3 regions of the Citrobacter braakii genome follow, and region 2 is predicted to be linked to each of the others. Evidence: predicted binding sites of a transcription regulator. Region 2 holds the regulator's gene; each other region holds the start of a gene.

Region 1 (2,275 bases), 460 kb from region 2:
TATAACAGGCAGTAGCAGTCAGCGACCCGACGAATAAACGGCAGGCTCTGCTCCGCGAGCATTATGGCGATGCCGAGCTCCTGGCTTAACCTTACCACCAGGTTTCCCAGCTTGTGGATATATGCCTGGCCACTTCCCCGCGTGGGCTCATCGAGGATCAGCAGGCGCGGGCGTGTGACCAGCGCGCTGGCGAGCGCAAGCTGGTGCTGATCATCTTCCGATAATGCCGCCCCTTTGGCCTGACGCAGTACGAACAACTGTGGAAACAGGCGGTAAATATCACTGCTGTTCATCGTTTCGCTTTCCTCAACCGCCTGGCGCGCAATATGCAGATTTTCCTCTACCGTCAATTGCGAAAAAATCCGTCTCTCTTGTGAAACGTAGTTAATGCCCAGCGCGATGCGATTTGCCGCCGGAATGGGACTCAGGTCGCGCGGCGGCGCGCCAGCCTGATGCCAGAACATGGTGCCGCTTTCGATCGGTAAATTGCCGATAATGCAATTGGTCAGCGTAGTCTTTCCCATCCCTGGAAGCCCCAGCACACCGGTACATTTACCGGGCAGCAGGTCGAGATCCACATCCCATAGGGAGTGTTGATTACCGTAATAATGATTCACTGCGCGAAGACTCAACATAGATTCCTCCAGCATGATGCTATCCGCCCCACGTACAGGTCGTCGGAAGAAAATTGCAATTCTCTTGCCAGAAGAGGGATTGGGGTCAAAAAACAGCAGGAGAGTGTGCCGCGCAGGCGGTAACGTCTGGCTGGCCGGAGGGCTGGCGTTGTTTTGTGCACATTGCCAGTGCCTGGCGGTGTCGTAATGGTGCAGGCAAGAAAATGATGAAAATGCGAGCAAGATCCCGGCCATTCCAGGCCGCTTCGTTAGCTGATAAATATCAAAAAATAGCGATAAATTTTTTTTATCCCTCCGGAAAAGGGAGTGAGGGCGTTTTTGCCAGGCTACAGTCCATACGGGCTGGAGGCAGTTATCCACTATTCCTGTGGATAACCTTGTGTATTAGAGTTAGAAAACACAATGTAAGCGAGAGAAGACGCGGCCTGCGACTAAATTGATGCGAAAGACGGCTCGGGATAATAGTCATTAAATTACAGAATGTTAGATAAAATCAATGGCTGTCGCAGAAGTGTCATGCGTTGCCACAAAACTTTCATCGGGCGGCTTGACAAATGTTAAAAAAGTCATTGCTTTGGGGATAACACGTTTTTGCTGGTGTTTTATCTTGTCTGAGGCCAAATTTTAGCCTGCGGTCACGGTCATTCTGATGGCGTATCAGAAATATTCTGGTGCGTTACTGTTTTTTCATCCAGTATATTTTACTGGCAAAATATACGACTGCGAGTAAAATTACACACCTGCCCGCCCATTGCTTCAGGTAGCTGCTCATGAGTAAACCGTTCAAACTAAATTCCGCTTTTAAACCCTCTGGCGATCAGCCTGAGGCTATTCGCCGTCTGGAAGAAGGGCTGGAGGATGGTCTGGCGCATCAGACGCTACTGGGGGTGACGGGCTCGGGGAAGACATTCACCATCGCTAACGTAATTGCGGACTTGCAGCGGCCTACCATGGTGCTGGCTCCCAATAAGACGCTGGCCGCGCAGTTGTACGGTGAGATGAAAGAGTTCTTCCCGGATAACGCGGTGGAGTATTTCGTCTCCTACTACGACTATTATCAACCGGAAGCCTACGTTCCAAGTTCTGACACCTTCATCGAGAAGGATGCCTCGGTTAACGAACATATTGAGCAGATGCGTCTGTCGGCGACCAAAGCGCTGCTGGAACGTCGGGATGTCGTCGTTGTCGCGTCAGTTTCCGCTATCTATGGTTTGGGCGATCCGGATCTGTATCTGAAAATGATGCTGCATCTGACGGTGGGGATGATTATCGACCAGCGTGCGATCCTGCGCCGCCTGGCGGAACTGCAATATACCCGCAACGATCAGGCATTTCAGCGCGGAACCTTCCGCGTGCGTGGTGAAGTGATCGACATTTTCCCGGCTGAATCCGACGACATTGCGCTGCGCGTGGAACTGTTTGATGAAGAGGTCGAACGTTTATCGCTGTTTGACCCGCTTACCGGGCAGGTTGAATCCACGATTTCGCGCTACACCATCTATCCTAAAACGCACTACGTGACGCCGCGCGAACGTATCGTGCAGGCGATGGAAGAAATCAAAGTTGAGCTGGCAGAGCGGCGTAAGGTCCTGCTGGCAAATAACAAACTGCTGGAAGAACAGCGGCTAAGTCAGCGTACG
Region 2 (2,275 bases):
TTGATCGGTCGGCTAAAATCGCGCGTTTTCAGATATTGTGTAAATTCCGGGTAGCGCAACAGGTTAAGAATATTTTGCCCGCTATCGTCCGGCCAGCGCAGTCCCAGAACCTGCTGAGCCAGTCCGTTACACCAGAAGATACCGCCTTCTTCAGTGGTCAGCACCACCGCGTCGGGTAGCGATTCCGCCCCGCTGCGAAAACGTTTAATCAGATTACCCAGTTCACGACGGCGCTTTTTGTTGCGCAGTTGCATTTGATGCAGCCCGTACAGCAACGGCTCCCAACTGCCTCGCCCCGGCGGCGGCGTCATGCTTCTGTCGACCCATAGCCACCAGGACAAACGTAATAAATTCCAGAAATGCCAGATAAGCAGGCCCGTTACCGACGCCAGTAAAAACCAGGGCAGGTAACCGAAAAAAGCGCTAAGGATAAATGCCGGTATGCAGCACAGGATCAGCTCCAGTACCAACCTTTTCCATGACAATCGTTCTAGCAAACGTCTTACTCCCTATACGGCCTATTCCTTCAGGCCCTGATTCTTGTCAGTCAGAAGCGGGTTGAAAAACGATATCCCGTCCCGCGAACCGTCTGCACCATACGATCGTGTCCGCTGTGCTCCAGCGCCTTACGTAAGCGGCGGATGTGCACATCCACTGTCCGGTCTTCCACGTACACATTGGTTCCCCAGACATGATTGAGGAGTTGCTCGCGACTGTAGACACGCTCGGGATGAGTCATAAAGAAGTGCAACAGTTTGAATTCGGTCGGCCCCATATCCAGCGGATCCTCGCCGGTCATCACGCGATGCGAGGTGGGATCAAGGCTTAGCCCCTGCATCTCTATAACCTCTTCCACCGCCATCGGTGAAATACGACGCAGAACTGCTTTAATACGCGCCACCAGCTCCTTGGGAGAAAAGGGCTTGGTAATATAGTCATCCGCGCCGGTTTCCAGCCCCCGGACGCGATCTTCCTCTTCCCCCCTCGCCGTCAGCATCATCACCGGGATATCCCGCGTCATCGCTTCGCGCTTGAGATGTTTAATAAACTGTAGACCCGAGCCGCCGGGAAGCATCCAATCAAGCAGGACGAGATCCGGCCAGGGTTCATTGAGTTGGTTCACAGCACTGTCATAGTCTTCGGCTTCAACGGGTTGAAATCCGTTTTGCTCGAGCACGAAGCAGACCATTTCACGAATTGGAGCTTCATCTTCTACGACCAGAATACGTCTCGCCATGATTTGCCCTGTTTGTAATTAAATCGTTTGCCATCAATACAGTGCCATTATGCGTCAGTTTTATGACAGATTTATGAAAAGATAGTCCAGGTTTAACGCAGCCCGGCGAATTATGACAGCCCGGAGACAAGATATTCCCACTCGTGAAGGGTTATAATCCCCGCCATTGTTTTACCGTCATGGAACTCTTATGCGCATCCTTCACACGTCTGACTGGCATCTGGGCCAAAATTTCTACAGCAAGAGCCGCGCCGCCGAGCATCAGGCCTTTCTCGACTGGCTGCTGGAAACGGCACAATCCCAGCAGGTGGATGCCATTATTGTGGCAGGCGATATTTTCGATACCGGCTCACCGCCTAGCTATGCCCGTGAGCTGTATAACCGTTTTGTCGTCAATCTGCAGCAAACCGGCTGTCATCTGGTGGTGCTGGCAGGCAACCACGACTCTGTCGCCACGCTCAATGAATCCCGCGATATTCTGGCGTTTCTCAACACCACGGTGGTTGCCAGCGCTGGCCATGGGCCGCAGATACTGCCGCTACGCGACGGTACGCCGGGGGCGATCCTGTGTCCGGTGCCTTTTTTACGTCCGCGCGACATCATCACCAGCCAGGCTGGGCTGACAGGACAAGAAAAACAGCAGCATTTACTGGGCGCAATCACCGACTATTATCAGCAGCAGTATCAGGATGCCTGCACGCTGCGCGGCGACCACAATCTTCCCATCATTGCGACCGGGCATTTGACCACCGTCGGAGCCAGTAAAAGCGACGCCGTACGTGACATTTATATCGGTACGCTGGACGCCTTCCCGGCGCAAAACTTCCCACCGGCAGACTACATCGCGCTGGGACATATTCACCGGGCGCAGGTTATCGGCGGCACGGAACATATTCGCTACTGCGGCTCGCCGATTGCCCTCAGTTTTGACGAGTGCGGCAAAAGCAAATGTGTACATCTGGTGAGCTTTGACGCGGGGAAACTTAGCGCCGTTGAAAATCTCACCGTGCCGGTTACGCAGCAGCTTGCGGTACTGAA
Region 3 (2,275 bases), 1.2 Mb from region 2:
GATGTCGAAATCGCTTCCGAGTTCCGCTATCGCAAATCCGCCGTGCGTCGTAACAGCCTGATGATTACCCTTTCCCAGTCCGGTGAAACGGCGGATACCCTGGCAGGTCTGCGCTTATCTAAAGAGCTGGGCTATCTGGGCTCGCTGGCTATTTGTAACGTACCGGGATCTTCTCTGGTGCGCGAATCCGACCTGGCGATGATGACCAATGCCGGTACCGAAATCGGTGTGGCCTCCACGAAAGCATTTACCACCCAACTGACCGTTCTGCTGATGCTGGTGGCGAAACTGTCTCGTCTGAAAGGCCTGGATGCGTCTATCGAGCAGGAGATCGTTCACGGTCTGCAGGCACTGCCGAGCCGTATTGAGCAGATGCTGTCTCAGGACAAACGCATTGCCGCTCTGGCGGAAGGTTTCTCAGACAAACACCATGCGCTGTTCCTGGGCCGTGGCGATCAGTACCCGATTGCGCTGGAAGGCGCGCTGAAGCTGAAAGAGATCTCTTATATTCACGCTGAAGCTTATGCTGCAGGCGAACTGAAACACGGTCCGCTGGCGCTGATTGATGCCGATATGCCGGTTATCGTAGTTGCACCGAACAACGAACTGTTGGAAAAACTGAAATCCAACATTGAAGAAGTTCGCGCCCGTGGCGGTCAGTTGTACGTCTTTGCGGACCAGGATGCTGGCTTTACCAGCAGCGAAAACATGCACATCATTGAGATGCCGCATGTGGAAGAGGTGATTGCACCGATCTTCTACACCGTTCCGCTGCAGTTGCTGGCGTATCACGTGGCGCTGATTAAAGGCACCGACGTGGACCAGCCGCGTAACCTGGCAAAGTCGGTTACCGTAGAGTAATCCGCACTTAACTGAACTGAAAATGCCCTGCTGTAAGTGGGGCATTTTTTTAGCTTGTTCTGTTTTTAATCAATTATCCCGCCTGTTTTATGTGACAAACCGTCATCTTCAACTACTGTTTTCAGTGTCATAAAAAGAAAATTTCAGCGAAATGTTATTGTCATGATGGTGATTAACATTCTGTTTTAAATGTATTTTTAGATAAAAAACTTCCCAATTTTTTCATTGTCATAAAACTGTCATATTTCGTACATTTAACTGTCACCTGTTTGTCCTATTTTGCTCACAGTAGCAACTCAAACAACGATTTACGAAAACCGTGCAGGAGACATTATGAAAGTTATGCGTACCACTGTCGCAACTGTTGTCGCCGCGACCTTATCCATGAGCGCGTTTTCTGCGTTTGCAGCAGCGAGCCTGACAGGTGCAGGTGCAACCTTCCCTGCGCCAGTGTATGCCAAATGGGCAGATACCTATCAGAAAGAGACCGGTAGCAAAGTAAACTACCAGGGTATCGGCTCCTCCGGTGGTGTAAAACAAATTACGGCCAATACCGTTGATTTCGGCGCCTCTGACGCACCGTTGTCTGACGAGAAACTGGCGCAAGAAGGCCTGTTCCAGTTCCCGACGGTTATCGGTGGTGTGGTGCTGGCGGTGAACATCCCTGGCCTGAAATCCGGCGAACTGGTGCTGGACGGTAAAACGCTGGGCGACATCTACCTCGGTAAAATTAAGAAGTGGGATGATGAAGCCATCACCAAACTGAACCCGGGTCTGAAGCTGCCTTCTCAGAATATCGCCGTTGTGCGTCGTGCTGACGGTTCCGGTACTTCATTCGTTTTCACCAGCTACCTGGCGAAAGTGAACGAAGAGTGGAAATCTAAAATTGGTTCCGGCTCTACCGTTAACTGGCCGACCGGTCTGGGCGGTAAAGGTAACGACGGTATCGCTGCGTTCGTACAGCGTCTGCCGGGTTCTATCGGCTACGTTGAGTACGCTTATGCTAAGCAGAACAACCTGGCGTACACCAAGCTGGTCTCTGCTGATGGCAAACCGGTAAGTCCGACCGAAGAAAACTTTGCCAACGCTGCAAAAGGCGCTGACTGGAGCAAAACCTTCGCCCAGGATCTGACTAACCAGAAAGGTGACGATGCGTGGCCGATCACTTCCACCACCTTCATCCTGGTGCATAAAGAGCAGAAGAAACCTGAGCAGGGCGCTGAAGTGCTGAAGTTCTTCGATTGGGCGTACAAAAATGGTGGCAAACAGGCTAATGACCTGGATTACGCCAGCCTGCCGGACAGCGTGGTTGAGCAGATTCGTGCTGCATGGAAGACCAACGTGAAGGACAGCAGCGGTAAAGCGCTGTACTAAATACCCGTCATACTTCGAGCCGCAGCTGTGTTGGCTGTGC

The links. Region 2 encodes PhoB, which activates phosphate uptake and scavenging genes when phosphate is short. Its sites were predicted from a motif close to CTGTCATAAAACTGNCNNAT; they were not measured.
Region 1: uvrB (excinuclease ABC subunit UvrB) is a predicted target of PhoB. The motif match lies at 1,157-1,176, and genes of this name have one in related genera.
Region 3: pstS (phosphate ABC transporter substrate-binding protein PstS) is a predicted target of PhoB. The motif match lies at 1,087-1,106, and genes of this name have one in related genera.

The regions. Positions count from the first base shown of each region.
Region 1 covers NZ_CP045771.1:4,285,745-4,288,019, reverse strand. Annotated here, with positions in the region: gene GFC06_RS20255 (ATP-binding cassette domain-containing protein) at 1-635, opposite strand, end outside; gene uvrB (excinuclease ABC subunit UvrB) at 1,406-2,275, shown strand, end outside.
Region 2 covers NZ_CP045771.1:4,741,845-4,744,119, forward strand. Annotated here, with positions in the region: gene phoR (phosphate regulon sensor histidine kinase PhoR) at 1-497, opposite strand, end outside; gene phoB (phosphate response regulator transcription factor PhoB) at 548-1,237, opposite strand; gene sbcD (exonuclease subunit SbcD) at 1,428-2,275, shown strand, end outside.
Region 3 covers NZ_CP045771.1:977,999-980,273, forward strand. Annotated here, with positions in the region: gene glmS (glutamine--fructose-6-phosphate transaminase (isomerizing)) at 1-861, shown strand, start outside; gene pstS (phosphate ABC transporter substrate-binding protein PstS) at 1,195-2,235, shown strand.